4 regions of the Priestia sp. 40 genome follow, and region 2 is predicted to be linked to each of the others. Evidence: riboswitches for the same ligand, from Rfam matches in the RefSeq annotation. Region 2 holds a riboswitch; each other region holds the start of a gene.
What was found. A riboswitch is a leader RNA that binds a small molecule or an ion and turns the genes downstream of it on or off. The one in region 2 is predicted to bind S-adenosylmethionine.

Region 1: another riboswitch for S-adenosylmethionine. It lies ahead of ACO1DI_RS22275 (5-methyltetrahydropteroyltriglutamate--homocysteine S-methyltransferase); the one in region 2 lies ahead of ACO1DI_RS20470 (trans-sulfuration enzyme family protein).
Region 3: another riboswitch for S-adenosylmethionine. It lies ahead of ACO1DI_RS21090 (bifunctional homocysteine S-methyltransferase/methylenetetrahydrofolate reductase); the one in region 2 lies ahead of ACO1DI_RS20470 (trans-sulfuration enzyme family protein).
Region 4: another riboswitch for S-adenosylmethionine. It lies ahead of ACO1DI_RS09320 (phosphoadenylyl-sulfate reductase); the one in region 2 lies ahead of ACO1DI_RS20470 (trans-sulfuration enzyme family protein).

The regions. Positions count from the first base shown of each region.
Region 1 is NZ_JBMPZA010000020.1:54,425-59,976, forward strand. Features, by position in the region: gene ACO1DI_RS22260 (hypothetical protein) at 1-87, shown strand, start outside; gene ACO1DI_RS22265 (STAS domain-containing protein) at 491-1,327, shown strand; gene ACO1DI_RS22270 (hypothetical protein) at 1,527-1,859, shown strand; SAM riboswitch class I at 2,358-2,458, shown strand; gene ACO1DI_RS22275 (5-methyltetrahydropteroyltriglutamate--homocysteine S-methyltransferase) at 2,540-3,667, shown strand; gene ACO1DI_RS22280 (alpha/beta-type small acid-soluble spore protein) at 3,803-4,012, opposite strand; gene ACO1DI_RS22285 (Rpn family recombination-promoting nuclease/putative transposase) at 4,237-5,103, opposite strand.
Region 2 is NZ_JBMPZA010000017.1:147,904-153,455, forward strand. Features, by position in the region: gene ACO1DI_RS20455 (SIMPL domain-containing protein) at 78-737, shown strand; gene ACO1DI_RS20460 (hypothetical protein) at 800-1,066, shown strand; gene ACO1DI_RS20465 (trans-sulfuration enzyme family protein) at 1,102-2,283, opposite strand; gene ACO1DI_RS20470 (trans-sulfuration enzyme family protein) at 2,267-3,412, opposite strand; SAM riboswitch class I at 3,483-3,600, opposite strand; gene ACO1DI_RS20475 (DUF2642 domain-containing protein) at 3,767-4,429, opposite strand; gene ACO1DI_RS20480 (hypothetical protein) at 4,471-4,776, opposite strand; gene ACO1DI_RS20485 (hypothetical protein) at 4,913-5,552, opposite strand, start outside.
Region 3 is NZ_JBMPZA010000017.1:264,715-270,266, reverse strand. Features, by position in the region: gene metH (methionine synthase) at 1-2,087, opposite strand, end outside; gene ACO1DI_RS21090 (bifunctional homocysteine S-methyltransferase/methylenetetrahydrofolate reductase) at 2,088-3,926, opposite strand; SAM riboswitch class I at 4,034-4,140, opposite strand; gene ACO1DI_RS21085 (amino acid/polyamine transporter II) at 4,473-5,507, shown strand.
Region 4 is NZ_JBMPZA010000005.1:1,583,044-1,588,595, reverse strand. Features, by position in the region: gene ACO1DI_RS09345 (glucose-6-phosphate isomerase) at 1-329, shown strand, start outside; gene ACO1DI_RS09340 (YugN-like family protein) at 430-834, shown strand; gene ACO1DI_RS09335 (potassium channel family protein) at 844-1,632, opposite strand; gene ACO1DI_RS09330 (VOC family protein) at 1,700-2,083, opposite strand; gene cdaS (sporulation-specific diadenylate cyclase CdaS) at 2,181-2,807, opposite strand; SAM riboswitch class I at 3,121-3,223, shown strand; gene ACO1DI_RS09320 (phosphoadenylyl-sulfate reductase) at 3,478-4,191, shown strand; gene ACO1DI_RS09315 (inorganic phosphate transporter) at 4,211-5,290, shown strand; gene sat (sulfate adenylyltransferase) at 5,343-5,552, shown strand, end outside.

The DNA of each region.
Region 1 (5,552 bases), on a different contig from region 2:
CAACTGAAAGAAGGAAAGATTGCAGATTTAGAAAATATATCTGGCTCATTAGACGATGACGACTTAGAAGAATATAGCGACTTTTAAAAAGGAAAACCACTAGAGCCATTCTAGTGGTTTTCTTTTTGTGGTTCACCTAAACCATGATCAAACAGATACTAGCCTTTAATAATAATCAAGGTGAAATGTTTTATATAGGAACAATTATAAATTTTAAAATTTACTTGCTTTTTTTATATTTTAGCATTCATATAAAAAAGCACCTAACAAACAGCAGGATTAATGGATTTCAGTTGAGAATAAACTAACCTCATTTTATTGTTTAACTTAAGCAATTCGTCTATAAAACTAAAGAGGTACCCCAGAAACGCTCCCTCGCATGAACGTACCATACCTTAAAATAAGTATCCGTGTGTTGAATAGTAGTTATGTTTTCTGTGCTCAATAAAAGGGAAAGATAAAGTTATCTATCATCAAAGGGGAAAACGCTATGGATAAAATGACTCAAGAATTACATGATTTTTTATTACAACATGTGAATGAAATGGCTCAAGAGTGGTTAGATTCTCGAGAGATAGAAGAAAATTCTGTTTATACAGCTGATGCTTCTCCAGAGGTAACTGAATACCTTCGAGAACAAAATCACTATTTTACCCGTACAATAGTGAAGGTCCTAAAGGATGGATCTTTTAAAAATCTTAGTGGTTGGGCCCAAGAGATTGCAACCAAACGAGCTCGCTTAGGGAATCCTCTTTACCTGAGTATCCGTCATTTCAAAAAGTTTCGTGCTATTTTTCTTAACAAGGTTGAAGCATTTATAAGCCTCCAACAGTCTAGTATTACACAACAAGATATTATTCTATGGAACAGAACCTTAAACGAAGCCTTTGACCGGATGATTGAACTCTTTACCATGTATTATGGACAAGTAGCAGAGGCGCAAGTATATGCTCAAAAAAAGCTAATTTCAGAACTGAGTACACCAATCATTAGTATTTCAGATACAGTTGGTGTTCTTCCTATAATTGGTCAGATCGATGACTATAAGAGCAATGACTTTGCGGGAAAAATTATGATGCAGGCAAAAGACCTTGAATTGTCTTGCCTAATCATTGATCTATCAGGTGTACCTTCCATTGATACAATGATGACCAATGAATTGTTTCAAGTCGTAAACATGTTAGAATTGCTAGGAATTGATACAACGATTACAGGTATCCGTCCAGAAATTGCTTTAACAGCCGTTCAATTGGGTATAGACTTCAGTAAAATAAGAACCTATGGAAAACTAAAGGACGCAGTAAGTGACCTTTTGCATATAAGGTAAAAGAATTATAGCAGCAGGAAGACTACCAATGGAAGGTAGTCTTCTTATTGTTGGATAGAAATAAAGACGGAATAGCTAGTAACTAAGCATCAATTGAAATTAGTAATTTAACTTATCAAAAGAAGGGTTTATTTTATTGTTATTGAATCTGTACAAGACGTTTTATCTCAAATCTTAATTCCAGAGAGGGGAAATGACAATGGCCATTGGAAGAGAACGAGCTGCAAGGAGTATTTTGGGTCAATCAGGATTGAGGAATAGGAATCCAGAAAACGCTATGCTTGATGAAAAAGATAAAAAATCTCGTACCTCAGATTTTGAAAAAGTTCCCACTCCTCGTCAGGGGTCTACTCGAACAGCAAGGATGGCAGAAGAATATAGGGCTGAATATAAAAGGGTAAAAAGAAGAGAGCAATTTTTGCAAGATACAATAGATTTATTAAACGATTGTAATAACAAGCAATCTGTTGAAGAGTTAAAGGAATTAATTAATTTAGCAAAAGAACGATTAACTATGTATAAAGGCAAATAGAAATTATTTCTTTTTTTATCAATGAAGTGCTGTAATATGAATACGTTCACATTCACATTGATGTGAGTGCATTTTTGCTAGGAGAGAGCAGCCAGTATATGATGGTTGCTCTTTTCGTATTTGTAAGAAGATGTGACTATATGAAAGATTGGTTTAGCGTATTCGCTCTAAGAAATGAATCAAAGAGAGAAATTAGAAGTGAGGAATAGCGCTCCTTGCAAAGTGCAATGAAGAGGCTAGGTATAATGGAGTCAGATATTTTTTTAATACAATTGGTGAAGATAAATAACAATTAGGTAATGGAGCCAAATTCTTTAAATACTATGTAGCTATTGCGATAAGCTTTCCTGTCCAACCCAAAAACAAAGAAGAACCCTTACTGTAGTAGGTAATGAGGAAGTAATGAGATAAGAGATGTGCTATTTCTGATTTTCCAATTTTTTGTTGACAAGCTAAGAAAACAAGTGTAATATTTCTTCTAGTTAAATAAATTGAATATTCTTATCTCGAGAGGTGGAGGGACTGGCCCTAGGAAGCCTCGGCAACAGACTGTTAAAGTACTGTGCCAATTCCAGTAGCAATTTGCTTGAAGATAAGAAGAGAACCCATAACGATTATTAACCTCTTCTTATTTTTAAGAAGAGGTTTTTTATTTTAAAAAGAAAGAAGGAAACAAACTCATGACAAAGACACTAGTGAAGGCTCCATTTAAAGCTGATCACGTAGGCAGCTTTTTACGCACAACTCCCCTTAAAGAAGCAAGAAAAGCGTATGCAAATGGTACAATTAATGAAGCCGATCTAAAATCTGTAGAGGATAAAGAAATTGAAAAGCTTGTCCAGAAGCAAATTGAAGTAGGTCTTAAATCTATCACGGACGGTGAATTTAGACGTTCTTGGTGGCATTTGGACTTCTTATCAGGCTTAGAAGGTGTAGAGCAGTTTGAGACAGAATATATCAGCCAATTCAAGGGTGCAAAAACCAAAAATAACGCGATTAAGGTAGTAGGTAAAGTAGACTTCAATCATCATTATATGGTAGAACATTTCACGTTTTTAAAAGAAGCTGTCGAACGCCATGGTGATGGAAGCCAAGTCGCTAAATTCTCACTTCCAAGCCCAAACATGTTATTTACTCGAATTCAAGAAGATACATATTACAATGGAAACAGAGATCAATTTTATCATGATACTGTGGCTGCTTATCAGAAAGCGATTCAAGCCTTTTACGACGCAGGCTGCCGTTATCTACAATTAGACGATACTTCGTGGATTGATTTTGTTTCTGAAGAACGAATCAATGCGGTTGTTGAGAAGCTGGGTATGGATGTAAAAGACATTATTAATACTCGAGTAAGTTGTTTAAATGATGCTATTTCTAAAAAGCCTGAAGATATGCTCATTACTATGCATATTTGCCGTGGAAACTTTAGATCTACTTATATCACAAGTGGTGGCTATGATACTATATCCGATGCAATCTTTGCTAACTTACATGTAGATGGGCTTTTTCTTGAATATGATGATAACCGTTCAGGAGATTTTGAACCATTAAAAAGCTTTACAGGTAACAATCAAACTGTTGTTTTAGGGTTAGTAACATCTAAATTTCCTACACTAGAAGATACTGAGGTTATTAAGCAAAGAATTCAAGAAGCAAGTCAGTATGTTCCTCTAGCTAACTTGTCATTGAGTCCGCAATGTGGCTTTGCAAGTACAGAAGAAGGAAATGTATTAACAGAAGAGGAACAGTGGAATAAAATTAGTCACATAATTAAAATTGCTCAAGATGTCTGGGGAGCCAACTAAAAAGTGAGAATCGCTTTTTAATTTTACATAAGTAGCATTCTAGATGTGTTGAAATACTATAAATGGGCGGATCTTATAACCGAAAAAAGGAAGAATGAAGTTCATTCTTCCTTCAGCCATTATTATAAAGTTCTATTAGAAACGTCCGCCGCCAAGTTGTTGCTCAGCCATTTGTACAAGACGCTTAGTGATTTCACCACCTACTGATCCGTTTGCACGTGCAGTTGTGTCAGCACCAAGGTTTACACCAAATTCGCTCGCAATTTCATACTTCATTTGATCGATTGCTTGTTCAGCACCATATACTAATAACTCGTTGTTGTTACTGCTTTTGTTGTTTGCCATGTTGTGTCACCTCCTTGTTTCTTTTAAAGTTCCTATCTTAAAAGAAGTACATACATAGTAAATAATGGATGTATTATTTTCTTACGTGCTTCCTATACTATTTTTTAGAAACAAATGACACTGTAAAAAGTGGTATTAGATGTTTCATTTCCTTGTAATGAAAATCAATATTTGCCATGTTCGAAAAAAGAGCCGTACCTTTTAAGTACGGCTCTTTTTTCTATTTATTGATGACGAAGATTTTCGATTTCTTCTACAGAAAGACCTGTCAATTTACTGATTATATTACTCGCTATACCTTCTTGAATCATTCCAATGGCCATTAACTTTATAGCTTCTTCTTTTCCTTTCCTTTCAGCTCTTTTCAAAGCTGATTTCTCATCTAATAATGCTTTTCTTCGGGCTTCATAAGCTAATAATACTTCTGGATCTTGGCTTACGCGTTCCCACTCATCTATCGCTTTTTTTAGCACGTGATCTTCTTGCATTGCAATCTCCTCCAATACTTGAGTGATTTCTTCATCTTCCGATGCTTCAAGCAATAATAACCATCGTACAAGTTGATCTTCTCGTGGATCTACCTCTCTGTTACGCCATTTAATCAATAACTTAGGTAGTTCCATAAAATGAATTTCTATCATATCCGTTAAGAGTAATTTTTGTTCACGTTCGTATAACTGGAAGGTGGAATGATAATGATTAATATGAGATAAATAACGGAAATTTACAATATTGATGGTGATGGTTTTACAAAGCTCTCCGTAGTCCATACCTTCTTTCATTTGACTGCTATACATCTTGGACCAATAATAGAGGGTTCGCTTTTCCATGTCATGTTTGTTATTAAGCTGAATCTCAATATTAACGCGGCTTCCATCTTCTAATTGTGCGTGTACGTCCAGAATGGAACGTTTATCTTCTTGGTTTTCTTTATTAAAATGCGGATCTAACAGCTGAACCGTTTGAATCTTCTTTTCGTCTGGAAAACGAAGCGCAGCATTTAAAAAGGCAGCTAGAATGGATTCATTTCCATGGGTGCCAAATAATGATTTAAATGCAAAGTCAACACGTAAATCTAATCGTTTTGTCATAATGCCCTCCGTCGTATTTATGGTTATTACCAATAGTATATCATGACTAGATTTCTTCTTCCTATAGTACACTTTGTACCCGCAGATATGTACGCTAAAAAAAACTCAGTTAACCTTTCTCTTGCCCCAAGGTTTTATATAAGAAATAATGACTAAAAAAGCCAGAAGGATAAAGCTTATTGAAATACCCCAAAATAGCATTCTTCGACTCTGAAAATAAAGAGGGTTTTGGAAAGGATGTAAATCACTAGAAAGAATTTTGGGGAATAAATTATATACGACATTACCCGTAATTGATGACCCCAGGAGAATTGCAAGCATGTTACCTATCCATTTTGTCAGAACCCAATAATATTTTGTTAGGCCTCCCCAGTGAGTACGCAGAGCTAACCATATCCCTGTGAGTAAAGAGGCTAATGCGCCAGGTATCGTTAGATAATGGTCAAAAT
Region 2 (5,552 bases):
ATATCTCAATCTCTTTTTGTTTTTAATCTCTCTTCCTTATCATATATATATTAAAGATTAATAAAGGAGGTTTTTGTATGCAACATTCTTATTTCCCTTATGAACCTACACAACAAATGCGCGTAGATACACAAAATAGAGAAATTAAAGTAATTGGTGAAGGAAGTGCTTCAGCCATTCCAAATGAAATTTCCATGACGATTGGAACGCGCACTGAAAACCGAGACGTTCAAGAAGCCTTAAAAGAAAATTCAGCTGTTTCAAATACTCTGCTGCAAGAGATAAAAAAACTTGGAATCAATGACCAACAAATTGAAACAGCTTCATTCACCATAAATCCTAAATATGATTACAGCGATGGAAAATCGACTCTTACAGGATACGAAGTACAGCATTTGTTTAGAGTAAGAGTACAGGATGTAAAACAAGCTGGCGATGTTTATAACGCTACGTTTTCAAGCGGAGCCAACGTAGCGCAAGATCTTCAATTCCACGTTACAAATGATGATAAATATGAACAAGAAGCGATAAGTAAAGCTTTGCTTAACGCTAAAGAAAAGGCCTTTACCATTGCCAACACGCTGCAGCTCCCTATTAACCAAACTCCCATTTTAATCGAAGAAGGCCCCGTCTATCAGTCATCTGGATCCTCGCCTAAGTTATTAGCAGCCTCTCCCCCTATTCAAGCTCAGTCCTTGACTGTATCTGCTTCTGTAAAAGTTACGTACACGTATTAATACTTATGGTAAACTATAGATTATTATAATGAAGAAACTAATCTAAAGGAGCTCTTTGCACAATGACTTCTGAACATTTACTAGCAGCTTATCAAACCCTATGGTTGAACCGTTCGTTCGCTTCTAAACAATCCATGACAAGTGAAGATCAGCTTCGCGAAGCCATTCTGAAAGATTTAAGAGATGAAATGACTCATCCGCGCGTCCGGCAAACACCGTATGTGAAATATCATCTTGGCATAAAAAGAATTCTAAACAGCAGTCTTTCCTCTGATGAAAAAGTTGCGCTTGCGTCCCTATACACAAACCTTTTAGATAGCTGTATATAACAAGAAAAAGGACTTCCTTGATGGAAGTCCTTTTTTTATTTAATTAACGCTTTTTCTTCTAAGCTTTGAAAAACAGCGTTAAAGTCTTGCTTCAAATCCTCGAATTCCTCTAACCCTACTGAAAGGCGAAGAAGTGAATCAGTAATTCCTTTTTCTTCCCGTACTTCTTTTGGGATACTTGCATGAGACATTGTTGCAGGATGCGTTAGAATGGATTCAACTGCACCTAGACTTACGCCAATTGAAGCCAATTTGACTCCTTGCAAAATATGTCGTGCTACTTTTTCATCCTGTACTTGGAAGGAAATCATAGCTCCGTATCCATTTGCTTGTTCTGAAATCAGTTTGTGGTCTGGATGACTTTTTAAGCCCGGGTAGTATACACGGCTCACTAGTGATTGTTCTTCAAGCCACTTGGCAAACTGCAGTGCTGTTTTTAACTGCTGATCTAAACGAACTTTTAATGTCTTAATTCCTCGAAGCAGTAAAAAACAATCCTGTGGCCCCAAGATAGCACCAAAAGCATTTTGTACAAACTTGACTTCTTCTGCTAGCTTTTCATCGCTTACTACAACTAAACCGCCAATGACGTCACTGTGGCCGCTGATATATTTTGTAGCACTATGAATCACAATATTTACACCAAGGTCAATCGGCTGCTGTAGATAAGGTGTTAAAAACGTGTTATCCACAATTGTAAGAAGATTGCGCTCCTTCGCCAAACTTGCTACTGCTTTAATATCGGTTACCTGTAAAAATGGATTTGAAGGGCTTTCGATATAAATAGCCTTCGTATCTTTTGTAATAGCTTCTTCTACTTTCTCAACCTTCGTTGTATCAACAAAAGTTGTTTTGATACCAAACTTTGAAAATAATCGTGTTAATACACGATATGTTCCGCCGTACGTATCGTGTGAAACTAAAATTTCATCCCCTGATTCAAAAATAGATAACACCGATGAGATAGCAGCCATACCTGATGAAAAAGCAAAACCAGCGTACCCATTTTCTAGCTGAGCAATGGTATTTTCTAAAGCCTCACGAGTTGGATTTCCTGAACGAGAATAGTCATAACGGCCGTTGTTCGTCTCATCTTCTTGGTTAAATGTAGATACCTGATAAATAGGTACGTTAACCGCTCCAAAATGACCGTCAATTCCTGTATTTGCATGAATTAAGTTCGTACCAAATCTATGTTTATTATTGTTGGTATGCATCAAATGCCTCCTTCAAATCTTTAATTAAATCATCTGCGTGCTCAATTCCAACTGATAATCGCAGTAAACAGTTTGTTACTCCGACACGATTTCTAATTTCTTCCGGAATATCAGCGTGTGTTTGACGAGCTGGGAATGTCATTAAACTTTCCACGCCTCCTAAGCTTTCTGCAAATGTAATAACTTTGACATTTTCTAAAAGTACTGACACGATGTCAGGGTGTGAGACAGCAAAAGAAATCATGCCTCCAAATCCAGTTGCTTGTTTCTTCATGATTTCATAGCCTGGATGTGTTTCAAGACCAGGGTAATACACTTTTTCCACGAGATCGTGAGCAGTAAGCCAATTTGCAATTTTCAGTGCGTTTTCGTTATGCTTTTCCATCCGAAGCGCTAGCGTCTTAACACCGCGTAATAACAACCAGCTATCCTGTGGACCTAAGATTGCCCCAGCTGCATTTTGATAAAAACGAATTTTCTCTCCTAAGCTACTACATCGAGCCACTACAAGACCAGCAACTACATCATTATGGCCCCCAATGTATTTACTTGCACTATGTATCACAATATCTGCTCCAAGCTCTAAAGGACGCTGATAGTAAGGGGACATGAAGGTATTGTCAACGATAGTAAGCAAATCATGCTGTTTAGCTAACGCAATTGCTTCTGGCAAATCAGTCACGTGCATCATTGGATTTGTAGGTGTTTCAATAAATAAAGCTTTCGTGTTGGGACGAAGCGCATCTTTTACTTGCTCGAGATGGGCTGTGTTGACGTACGAAACAGTAATTCCTTGCTCTGAAAAGATTTCATTTAGTACTCGGTACGTTCCTCCATATAAATCCTCTGATACAATTAAATGATCTCCGTTTTTAAATAGTGCTAAAACTGACATTACACCCGCCATTCCTGAAGCGAATGCTACTCCTACCTCTCCTTTTTCTAAAGCAGCAATTGCTTCTTCCAATGCTGTACGAGTAGGGTTTGCCGTACGTGCATAGTCAAATCCTGTACTTTGCCCTAAAGCAGGATGAGCAAATGTTGATGCTTGGTAAATGGGTGTTGTAATAGAACCTGTTGAAGGGTCACGACCTACTCCTGAACGAACTAATAAAGTTTCAATTTTCATCTATTTCTCTCCTTAACTCAAAATAAAAACACTCTTCACAGATGAAAGAGTGTTCGTTTATACACGATTTCTCTCATCTGTTAGAACAATACTGATGTTCCACAGGAATTAGCACCGTTCAAATGAATGTTTCATTTGATGGTTGCCGGGCATCGCAGGGCCAGTCCCTCCGCCACTCTTGATAAGAGTTCTATATAATTGTTGGTGGTTAACGTTTGTTGTTACTAACTTTAATAAAGATTTTCTTTATTGTCAACATAATTTTCTAAAAAATTTAAATCATCTTATTTGTTTATTCAATATACTTGTCCTGATAAGGACATAAAAAAAGAGACGACAGCGAGGTCTCTTTTTCTAAGGCAAGTGCACAGATTTTACGTGAGCTAACTTCCAATACATACTTTCTCCATTTGCCGTAATCAGTTCAACAATATTATTAGAAACTTCTTTAAGTACGCCAATCTTTTCTGATTGATCCCCTAAATCTAATACGACCAGTTGATTTTCATATTTTTTAAGCTGCTCTTCAAAATTTCTGACAAAAGGTGCAGAGGCAGGCCTTACTGGGAGCTCTTTGTCACTTAAAGAATAAGGGGTTAACTCATTACTGTAAGGGGTAAGCCATTTCAAATGATGCAGAGAAACAAAGACATTTTTATACACTGGAGAATAAAACACAAGATAATCATTCAGCACGCTTGTGATATAGCCGTGCAATGATTTCCCTCCTGTTACATAAATTTCAATAAACTTCCCTTTTGCCTGCTGTAAAATATTACGATAAGAAATCCGCTGACTTTCTTCTATTAAGTTCTCTTCTATTTCACGTAAAACCGTATAGTCTTCTTCCGATACTTCCCGCAAACGATGCATGTGTAAAAGAGGAATATACAAATAATCATGTCCATTATACAAAACCATAATATCTAATCCAAGATCAATAAGTCTGCCAACAAATGTCGTTTTACCTGAAATATCTAACTCTACAATTTTATTGATATAATTATTCATACTCATTCTGATTCTCCTCCTTTTTCTTATATGATAGAAAAGGTGCTTTATAAGCACCTTTTATGTTCCATTTCATCATGCTTTCCAACGATAATTTTTCGTTTTAATAACTTTCTCGGCCGGTGCTGAAGAGCGTGAACCCGTACGGCGTCCTCGAGAGCGATCGTCTGTGCGACCTCCTGTACGACGTCCTGTACGTCTTCCTGTACGGTCTCCTGTGCGGTCTCCTGTGCGGTCTCCTGTGCGACCTCCTGTACGTCTTCCTGTACGGTCTCCTGTACGGCCTCCTGTACGGCCTCCCGTACGGCCTCCTGTACGTTCTTCTGTAGATTCTGCAGCTTCAGTTTCTCCATTTTCTTCTGTTTGCTCGTTATTTTGATTGTTGTCGTTTTGCTTAAAAGCTCCTTTTGCTCCTACACAAATGGTTTTAACGTGTCTTGGCTGTAAGCGTAATACTTGATTGTTCTGAACAAGTGTAAATGTGCCGTTTCAACTTTGTACTAACACGCCCTCTACCGCTTCAGGTCCTCCATTATTGATTGATACCCATTTATGAGAAAGGTGTGCAAACAGATCGTTGAAACTCTTGGATTTCATATATTCTGGTTCTTGACTCACGGAGAGTTCATTTACAGATTGAGTAGTTTGATCTCCATTGTTGTTTTGATATTCACTTACACTCTTAACGTGGTCAGTGTTAATATAGATGATACCGTCATCCTCTGTGAGTAATACTATATAAGCAGATTCAAATGAACCTAAGACATCAAGAAGCTGACCTGCTTTTTTCTCAGGTCCACCTTGATTAACCTGCACATATTTAGTTTTCATTAATGATAAAGTTCCAGCAAAAGTTTTTCCTCGATATAATTCTAAGTCTGCACTAATTCCTGTAAACGTTTGTGCCGAATTTGACATAGTATCTTCAGTAATACTTTTTACATGCGCTAAGTGATAATATACAAGTGTATATTCTTGTTGATTATTATTTTGGTTGTTTTGGTTGTTTTGGTTGTTTTGGTTGTTTTGGTTGTTATTTTCACCATTATTGTTATTGTTGCTTTCTACTGCTAAGATTAAATAATCTGATTGCACGTCAACCAAATAACCCGTTTTAGATTCAGGTCCT
Region 3 (5,552 bases), 120 kb from region 2:
GCAACGGATGCTTTCATAACTTCCGCACTTTGAAGCACTTCTGCTACAATCAGCTGGTTGTCATTAAACAAACGTCCGACTTCCGCCATCCCCTCCATAAGCGGTCCGTTAATAATATCTAACGGATCATCATACTGAGCTAAAGCCTGTTCTAAATCAGGAAGCAATCCTTCTTTTGTACCTTCGACAATATACATTGCCAATCGTTCTTCGAGTGTTAACGTAGAAATTTCTACTTTTGCTTCTTTCTTTTTATCACGATAAAAGTCGGTAAACGTGCTTAGCGTTTCATCAGTTGTGTTAAATAATAACGCATTAGCAAGCTCAATTTCAGCTTCTGGAATAGAAGCATAGCGCTCTAATTTTTCGGTGTTAACAATGGCATAATCGAGTCCAGCCTGCGTACAGTGATAAAGGTAAACGGCATTTAGTACTTCACGTCCGACTGGAGGAAGACCGAATGACACGTTACTTACGCCAAGAATGGTCAGGCAATCAGGCAGGGCTTCTTTAATCATTTTAATTCCCTTAACTGTTTCTTCAGCAGAACCAATATATTGTTCATCACCAGTCCCTACAGGAAACACAAGAGGGTCAAAAATAATATCTTTTGGATTAAAGCCATGTTTTTCAACAAGCAAATCATGTGAGCGTTTAGCAATCTCTACTTTTCGTTCTGCAGTAACGGCCATGCCTGTTTCATCGATTGTACCGACAACCAGAGCTGCACCGAATTTTTTTACTAGCGGTAAGATTGCATCAAAACGCTCTTCACCATCTTCTAAGTTAATGGAGTTAATAATGACCTTACCTTGTGAGTACGTTAAAGCTTTTTCAATAACTTTCTCATCGGTTGAATCGATTACAAGAGGAACCTTCACTTTTTTTACAACTTCTTGAATAAACTCCTCCATATCTTCCATTTCTTCACGGTCTGGATCTGCTAAGCAAATATCAATAACGTGAGCACCATTTTTAACCTGAGCACGCGCAATTTCAGATGCTTCTTCAATTTTTCCTTCCGCAATCAGGCGTTTGAACTTGCGAGAACCGATTACATTCGTACGTTCTCCCACAAAAAGAGGGCGCATAGAATCGTCATATACAAGTGGTTCAATACCGGTTACAGCATGGTTATGCTCGGAGCGATCAAGCGAACGAGGCGCAACCTCTTTTACCGCTTCAGCCAGTGCTTTAATATGAGCAGGCGTTGTACCACAGCATCCGCCTACAAAGTTCAGCCAGCCTTTATCAGCAAACCCTTTAATTTTTTGAGCAAGCAGCTCAGGGGATTCATGATAATTGCCTTCTTCATCCGGAAGTCCAGCGTTTGGATAACAGCTAACTGCTGAAGTGGCTAGGTCTGAAAGAGAGCGAATATGATCCGTCATAAATTCAGGGCCTGTCGCGCAGTTAAGTCCGACTGAAAGTGGCTTCATGTGTTCCAGTGATAAGTAAAAAGATTCGATATCTTGACCAGCGAGAGTTGTTCCCATAGGCTCAATTGTTCCTGAAATCATAATAGGAACTTCGGTTTTTAGTTTTTCAAACGCTGCTGTGATGCCTAGAAATGCGGCTTTTACGTTCAGCATGTCTTGACAGGTTTCGACTAAAAGCAAGTCAACGCCGCCGTCTAACAAACCTCGAGCTTGCTCTTCGTACGATTCTACTAGTTCAGGGAATGTAATGCCTCCGGTAACAGAGAGCGTTTTAGTGGTAGGACCGATAGCTCCAGCTACGAACCTAGGCCATTCGGGAGTTGAATATTTATCGCGGGCTGCACAAGCAAGCTTCACAGCTTCGATATTCAATTCATACGCCAAGTGACCTAAATCGTATTCATCAAGTACGGTAGATGTTGAGCCAAACGTATTGGTTTCAATGATGTCAGCACCTGCTGCAAAGTACTCTTCATGAATGCGCTGAATGACATGAGGCGCTGTTCGAGTCAAATATTCGTTGCAGCCTTCATATTCTTCGCCGCCAAAATCTTCAGCGGTTAAATCAGCATCTTGAATCATCGTTCCCATTGCTCCATCGATGACGAGTATTCGCTTCTTTAGTTGTTGTTCGATAAGTGAGCTCATTTATATCTTCCTTTCTGATGTAACAAGTTGCTTGTCATGAATATAGCGTGTTAGAATTTCGGTCATTTCATAGCGCATAAACGGCGTAATTAAGTAAATACCGTCAAATAGCTCATATGCTGTATCAATTAAGTTTTTTGCAATCGCAAGGCCTTCGACTTCACCGCGAATTCGGTCATTTCCCGTTGCGTCCATTCGCTCTAGAATATCTTCGGATAATTTAATTCCAGGTACTTCATGGTGAATAAATCGCGCATTTCTTGCGCTTGTTAACGGCATGATCCCGATGTATACCGGTGTTGTTAAATGTTTGGTTGCTTCATATACCTCTTCAATTTGCTTAGTTGAATAGAGAGGCTGAGTAATGAAATAGTGAGCCCCGCAGTCGATTTTCTTCTCCAAGCGCTGAACGGCTCGGTCTAAGTGACGCACGTTTGGGTTAAAGGCGGCTGCAATGGAAAAATTGGTTTTTTGACCAAGCGGTTTGCCGGAATAAGATAGTCCTTCATTAAACTGAGCGATTAAACTAATCAAGTCAAATGAAGATAGATCGTAGACCGAAGTGGCACCAGGGAAATCGCCAACTTTTGACGGATCACCGGTAATCGCAAGCACTTGATTCATTCCTAGCGTATGAAGTCCCATTAAATGAGATTGAAGTCCAATTAAATTTCGGTCGCGACAGGTAATATGAATAAGCGGTCGTGCTTTTGTTTCTTGCTGCATCAGTGTTGCCATTGCCAAGTTGCTGATGCGAGGTGAGGCAAGAGAATTATCAGCTAATGTAATAGCATCTACGCCGACTTTATCAAGTGCTTTTGCGCCTTCTAAAAATTTCGTCGGGCCAAGCTGTTTAGGTGGATCTAGCTCGACGATAACCGAGCGGCGCTTTTTCACAATTTCATGCATATGAGGTTTATCCTGCTGCTCACGCTCTTGAACCGTAACGGCTGGTCTCATTTTAACGACTTTACTTGTAATCGGAGGCAAATCTTTTAAGGCAGATGACATTGCGCGTACGTGGGCTGGTGTTGTACCGCAGCATCCTCCAATTAAGCGAACCCCTTGTTCGCGGAATAAACGCGCGCTTTCTACAAAGTAGTCTTCATTTGTTTCATATTCCAGCTTTCCTTCTACATACGCCGGAAGGCTGGCATTAGGGTAAGCAGATAAGAAAGCTCGATCAGGAAGCGGTACTTCTTCAAGAGACTGAATCATATGATAAGGACCTAAACGGCAGTTTAGCCCGACAACATCTGCTCCCAAGTCTTCTAATTCTTTTAATGCATCTGCTAAAGGACGCCCATCTTGCAGTACGCCAATATCATGCAGGGAAACGTGGGTGATAATAGGCTTATCCGTTTCTTTTCTTGCCAGTGTAAGAACGGTCTTTAATTCTTCGAAATCATAGTATGTTTCAAATAAAAGGCCATCCACGCCTTCATTTAAAAGCCAAAACATTTGTTCACGAATGCTTCGCTTAACCTCTTCTAAACTAATAGCGTTTTTTTGGAAAGAACGAATTCCGCCGAGTGTACCAACCACGTAAGCCTGATCTTTTGCAGCTTGTTTCGCTAATTTTACACCAGCAACATTGATGTCTTTGACTGAATCTTCTAATCCATAACGGGCAAGTTTTTGATAATTAGCAGCGTACGTATTTGTTTGAATAACGTTTGCACCAGCTTCTACATAGGCTCTGTGAATACGAGAAACCTCTTCTGGTTTTGTGATGTTTAGTTCTTCAAAACAGCTGTCAATACCGTGTGAGTAAAGGAGGGTACCAGTGGCACCATCCCCAATTAAAATTTTAGACTTTAAATCTTCAAGTAACCCCATGTCAAAACCTCCTTAAATTGTTCCGCTTCTATTTCACGAGTGATTCGTTTTATGCAATATGCCGATAAAATAGAAAAAGTCTTCTTAAGAAGAAGACTTTTTTCGCCTTCTTATCTTCCAAGCAATAAATTGCTTGCTGGATTTAGCACCATGTCTCCAACGACTGGTTGCTGAGGTTTCAAAGGGCCAGTCCCTCCACCTCTCATGATAAGAATCAATTGTATATAATTGAAACATATTTTTTTAAATAGAAAGAATACTTATTTAATAATTTATCTGATTTTTAGAAATTATACAACAGTAAATTGTGAATTTCCAGCAAATATTGAGGAAAATTTAAAAGCTAAAGGGAAAATATCCGTATATTTTGTTTGAAAACTGCCGTTATGTTAAGGGATAAAGGGTTTTCATGAAAAAAACAAGAAGGAAATAAAAAAACGAAAAAGGCACAGCACCGGGTGAGGCGAGGATTTACATATAAAAGGCTCGTCTTTTTTTAACCGTTTCTACATATAGTGAACTATGAAGGGTAGAAGGGTGATGGGCATGAAAAGGTGGAAACTCACGCTGCAGGTTGCTGCTACGTATGTAGGCACCGTTGTAGGAGCCGGTTTTGCAACAGGCAAGGAAATTGTTCAATTTTTTACACAGTACGGGGAACTTGGAATGGTTGGAATTTTGGTCAGCGGCTTGTTTTTTATTTGGCTAGGTTCGAAAATGATGCTGCTTTCGCACGCAATTGGGGCTTCTTCTTATCAGCAGCTTAATACATATTTATTTGGTGATGTACTTGGAAAAGCGGTAAACGGTGTAATGATCGTCATTTTATTTGGAGTAACTTCAGTCATGCTAGCGAGTACGGGGGCAATAGGAAAAGAACAGTTCGGGCTGTGGCCTCCTGTTGGGATGATTTGTACAATTGTTTTAACTTATATATTTATCGCAAGAGGAATTAACGGTATTTTAATGGTTAATTCTCTTGTTGTGCCGATGATGCTTTCATTTGCTTTTATCATCTTTGTGCCAAATGTCAGCTATTTCTCACTGATTCAAACGAAGCCAGACTTAACGCTCGTCACACAGTGGAAGTGGGCGGTTAGTCCCTTTTTATATATTTCCCTAAATCTAGCTTTGGCTCAGGCCGTTTTGGTTCCATTAGGAAGCTCTGTGAAAGATAGGAGCGTGATTAAAAAAGGGGCCGTAATAGGAGGGTGTGTACTTACGTTTATGCTTGTTTCTACGCATCTTGCTCTTTCCAATTTGCCTTATTCATTTCAACTTGATATTCCGATGAGTGCCGTTGTTAAAAATATCTCAGCGTGGGTGAATGTTTTATTTACGGTAGTTGTGTTAGGTGAGATTTTTACTACATTGATTGGAAATGTATTTGGAATCGCTAAGCAGCTTCAATCATTTCTTCCCCTGAATGATAAGCAAGCTTTTGCGTTTATTATCTTGGCATGCTTTATTATCGGGCAATTTGGATATGCTCAGCTTCTTGAGTTTTTGTATCCGATATTTGGCTATATTGGACTAGCCTTTGTATGGATGCTATGTATTAAAAAAGAAAAAATAAGCTAAAAGCTGGATTTTAAAGAACAGATGTGAAAAAACGAAGTTAAATGA
Region 4 (5,552 bases), on a different contig from region 2:
AAGAAGATGCAGCGGACTTAGATGGACTAAATTACTTAGCTGGGGAAACAGTTGACTTTGTAAATAAAAAAGCGTTCCAAGGTACAATGCTTGCTCACACAGACGGAGGCGTTCCAAACTTAGTTGTAAACATTCCGGCGTTAGATGAGTATACGTTTGGATATGTTGTATACTTCTTCGAAAAAGCATGCGCAATCAGCGGCTATTTACTAGGAGTAAATCCGTTCGATCAGCCTGGAGTAGAAGCATATAAAGTAAATATGTTTGCTCTTCTTGGAAAACCTGGTTTTGAAGAGAAAAAAGCAGAATTAGAAAAGCGTTTGAAATAAATAAAAAGTTCACCTTCTTGTTAGAAGGTGAACTTTTTTGCTTTTGAGATAAAGGATAAAAAGCTGGAAAAAGGACATGTTAAAACAGAGGAGGGATAAGATGATTGAATTATCTTCAAGATTAGACGGCACATTATTCAAGCTTTATGAATTAGAAAAAACGCTTAAGCCGCTTGGGTATAACATTGGAGGAAATTGGGATTATGATCATGGTTCATTCGACTATAAGATGAACGATGAAGTCGGCTATCAGTTTTTACGTATCCCGTTTACAGCTACGAATGGAGAACTGGATTCTAAAGGAACAACCGTACAGATTGGTACGCCATTTTTACTTTCACATAAGTATCAAATTGGCCTAGATGACAATGTTCACAATGGAAACGTGGGTGCTTCATTTAATCAGTTTGCAGAACCCCAAGACGCAGACGCTTCATTTCCAGAAAAGTATATCAGCTTAGGAGAAGAGCTAATTAGAGAGGCAGAAGAGGCGCTGCTTCGGTAATTGAAGGGACTATTCTTTTCTTAAACTCTCTAATTTTTTTACAAAAATATGTTCGTACATGACCTGACTAATCAACTCGTTTGTTTTAATCATTTCATTTACCCCCAAATTTTGCGCATTTTGAATATGCTTTTTTGTTAACAGTTCAACGATGCTGTAAATAGAAGGGTTCAGTCCTTGCAGAGCGACTAGCGTAACAATAGTATTCATGTCTGCATATTCTTCTGTCTTATGCTGATCCGCAGTAATCAGCACTTTTTTTGCGTACCGAGCATTAGCAAGTTCTAATACCTCATAGTGAGAGGGACTTCCTTTAATAAAATGAACGCGATCACAGATCATGGGGTTTTTAGTCAAAGAGTCGTCGATAAGAACAATGTCTTCTTTATGAAATGCGTCGCGATAAGACTCTAACACGAGTTTGGCGCGCTCATTCCACCCCACAACGATGAAGTGATCTTTTCCATAAAACTTTAAATTTCCTTCCAGATAAGCGCTCTCGGCGGAAACAGCAATTTTAGAAAGCGTGACAAAATAAGTAGTAATAAATCCCGTTCCAATGAGGACTAAAATAATTGCAGCTAACCTTCCAATCGTAGTGGTGGGAGCAAAATCACCGTACCCTATAGTAGAGATTGTAATAATAACCCACCAAATTCCTTCAAACACATTCCCAAACGTTTGCGGCTCTAGGAAATGTATAAGCATGCCGAAAAGTAAAACAAGGCAGCCGATAATAAAAAGAAGCCGCACTAAAATAGAACGACGAAAAAGTCGAAATAATAGCCATTCCATCATAAAAATACCTCCAGTGATTAGTCATAGCCACAGTATGACCATTTTTCACTGAAGGTATAAGATATCTTTATCTTTTTACTTCGTAATATTCAATCCATTCTTTGTCTGGACCATAGAAAAATAAGTATCTTGCTCCATTTGGCAAAGTTACAATGTTTTCTTCCACAAATGAAACGCCTGCTGATTTTAAACGCTCAAACTCCTCTTCAATTCCATCTACTGCCAGCGCAAAATGATGAACTTTACCTTCATTAGGTAAGCTTGAGTTATACCCTTGAATTAACTCTACGATTACATTGCCTTCTAAACCTAGAAAAGCTAGCTTCAAAGACGGATCGGTATGTGGTAGTGTTTCGATGAGCTCTAATCCCACCTTTTGTGTATAGAACTCAATAGATTTTTCTATATCCTTTACTTGAACGCCTACATGTTCAAATTTTAAAATTGCCATATGCATCACCCGTATCTATAGTATGTAAAAACTATGAAATATATTAAAGAGAAAGGATATAGAAGTCAAGATAGGGCTGCTTATCAGGAAAGGGCTCTTAAATCATATTTTTGCTGGAGTGAATAGGGTAGAGGCTTCCATCAAGCGCAAACGAAATTTTGCCTGTTTCTTCAGATACAACTAAAATTAATGCATCCGATTTTTCTGACATTCCAATGGCTGCACGGTGACGTGTTCCCAATTTTTTGTTCGTTGAAATAATAGACGAGAGAGGTAAAACATTAGCAGCCGAAATAAGCTGATTATTTCTAATTAGGACAGCTCCGTCATGTAAGGGTGTTCCTGGATAGAACAGCGTCTCAACTAGCGTAGCGCTGACAGGAGCTTGAATAGGCATTCCTTTTTGAATAAGAGGATCTACATTTTGTTCCCGTTCAATGACAATTAAAGCGCCGTGACGTTTCTCAGAGAGGTTATGAATAGCTAAGGACAGAGCAGCATATTCAAATGTATAAGGCGATAAGTAATGACGCAAGTAATAAGAGGCGGCCGTAGCTTGAACATCTTGAAATAACCTTCTCATCTCCTCAAAATCACATAGGATACAATGATCACTCGTGTCTAAATGTTTAATTAAATTAGAGGCTTCAGTTGAAATCTGCTGTAAATATGTTCGTACATTATTTTTAATTGTATCGTCTAATTGAAAGGGTTGTCTCTCCATCTTATATAGCTCCTATCTGTCAGTCAGTGTTATCTGTAATGTGTGCTAATGTGGGTGAATTATCCGTAAAGCTTATAAATCCGCTATTAATTTTATAGAGAGATTTTGCGTTTTATTTAGCAAGAGAACATCAAAAGTTGGAGAAAAAAGAAAGCGTTTTATAAACTGATATGTTCACATTTGGGTTAAATTTACATATGTTGTTTTAAATAAAAGTATAGATATTTCTGTGAATTTAAAGTATAGTTTTCTTATCGGATATATGATTTTTAATGTTGACAAATATTCTAAATATGCTAAAATTTTTAAAAAATGCTTATCAAGAGTGGTGGAGGGATCTGGCCCGCTGAACCCCGGCAACCTGCTTAGCAAGGTGCTAATTCCAGCAAAGTGTGTATCATTTTGAAAGATAAGGTGAAAATTTATTGCCTACCCAGTCTTTCAATACGGAAGACTTTTTATTTTGATATAGCGCAAGCGATAATTTGAGAAGGGAAACCAATGACTGTAAACCCCGACTTAAAACAAATTTTTGAACACGCCGAAGCAAAGTAAGAATTAAATAGTTTCGCTGACTAGACACACTAGAGGCGGTTTTATCCAATTCTAGTGGGTAAAACCGTCTTTTTTTATTGGATAACGCGGATAACTAAGAATTGGAGTGGAGAAAATGGCAGACTTATATACGTACGAAAACTGGAGCGATACATTTCCAGAGTTCGACAGTAAAGATGAAACAAAAGGAGCCCTTTCAGCATTGCGGTGGGCGTATGATACCTACGGAGATTCAATTATTTATGCGTCAAGCTTTGGGATCGAAGGAATCGTGTTAATTGATTTAATTTCAAAAGTGAAAAAAGACGCTGAAATTGTCTTTTTAGATACAGGCGTTCATTTTAAAGAAACATATGAAGTGATTGATGCAATTAAAGAACGCTTCCCTGATTTACGTATTCATATGAAAAAGCCGGATTTAACTCTTGCAGAACAAGCTGAAAAACATGGAGATGAGCTTTGGAAGAGTCAGCCTAACTTATGCTGTCAAATTCGAAAAATCATTCCGCTAAGAGAATCCCTTGCTCCTTATGATGCGTGGATTTCCGGTTTGAGACGCGAGCAGTCTGAGTCTCGTGCCAACACGAATTATTTTAATAAAGATGAGAAATTCAAGAAGGTGAAAGTTTGTCCGTTAATTCATTGGTCATGGAAAGAAATTTGGCGCTATGTGTATAAGCATGATTTGCCGTACAACAAACTTCATGATCAAGGCTACCCAAGTATCGGCTGTGAGCCCTGTACCGCACCTGCCTATAATGTAGACGATTTACGTTCAGGAAGATGGGCGGGTACACAAAAAGTTGAGTGCGGATTACACGAATCTTAAATACGAAAGAGCTGAATAAATGATGCTTTTATATGTTGCCTTTATCATTGCGCTTTTTTTTGCAATGAATATTGGGGCAAGCGGTGCAGCAGCTGCTATGGGCGTTTCATACGGCTCCGGTGCAATTAAAAAGCGAAGAGTGGCCCTGTTCATCTGTGCTGTAGGAATTGTGCTCGGAGCTGTTACCGGAGGCGGTGAGGTGGTAAAAACCATCAGTTCAGGTATCATACCTGAAAAACTGCTGTCAGTAGAATTAGTTATTATCATTCTGGCTGCTGCAACGCTGTCACTCTTTTTCGCGAATTTGATTGGTATCCCTCTATCAACAAGTGAAGTAACAGTTGGCTCAGTTGTTGGAGTAGGAGTAGCTTATCAATCTCTGTATGTAGAAAAACTTTTAATTGTCATGTCTTTTTGGATTATTGTTCCGCTAGTTTCATTTGTCATTGCTTTTTTGATTGGGAAAGTGATAAAACGCAGAGCGCATAAAAAAGAAGCAGAGGGAAAGTGGAAAAGAGTTTTAACGATTTTAGTTATAGCGACGGGATTCTTTGAAGCCTTCTCAGCTGGAATGAATAATGTGGCAAATGCTGTCGGTCCTCTAGTAGGAGCTGGGTTAATGGATGCTACAACGGGTGTCATAGCAGGAGGATTGGCGGTGGCACTCGGAGCTCTTTTACTAGGAGGCCGAGTTATTGAAACAAACGGAAAAAAAATTACTCGCTATTCTGTAGGGGAAGGCTGCATTATTTCAGGTACTGGTGCTTCTCTTGTTACAGCAGCTTCACTGTTTGGTTTGCCAGTACCGCTTACACAGGTCACTACGTCTTCTATTATTGGGATAGGCGCAGCGAAAACGGGATTTACGAAAGAACAGCGCGAAGTGGTCATTCAAATGTTAAAGGTTTGGGTGGTATCCCCTGTATTTTCACTCGTAATCTCATATGTTCTTGTGAAATTAGTACTTGAAAGCGACTTATATTCATTTGTGGTGCTAGCTAGTGGCTGCATTGCCACAGCAGGTGTTCTAAGCTTAGCTAGAACGACTAGAAGAAAAAGAGCAAGCTTGCAGTCGGAAAAAGAAAAAATGACTGCGTGATTCAATTGCTTTTTATTATATTGTGTTAATTACTTAAGGAGGATTTTACAAAATGACAACAATTCAAGCACACGGTGGAGAATTAATTAATTTATATCAACCAACATATGACTACACTTCACTAACAAAAGAAATTGAAGTAGACAACATGGCTCTAAGTGATTTAGAACTAATTGGAATTGGTGCTTACAGCCCAATTACAGGGTTTTTAGGAGAAAAAGATTATCAATCAGTTGTTGAAAATATGCGTCTAGCAGATGGA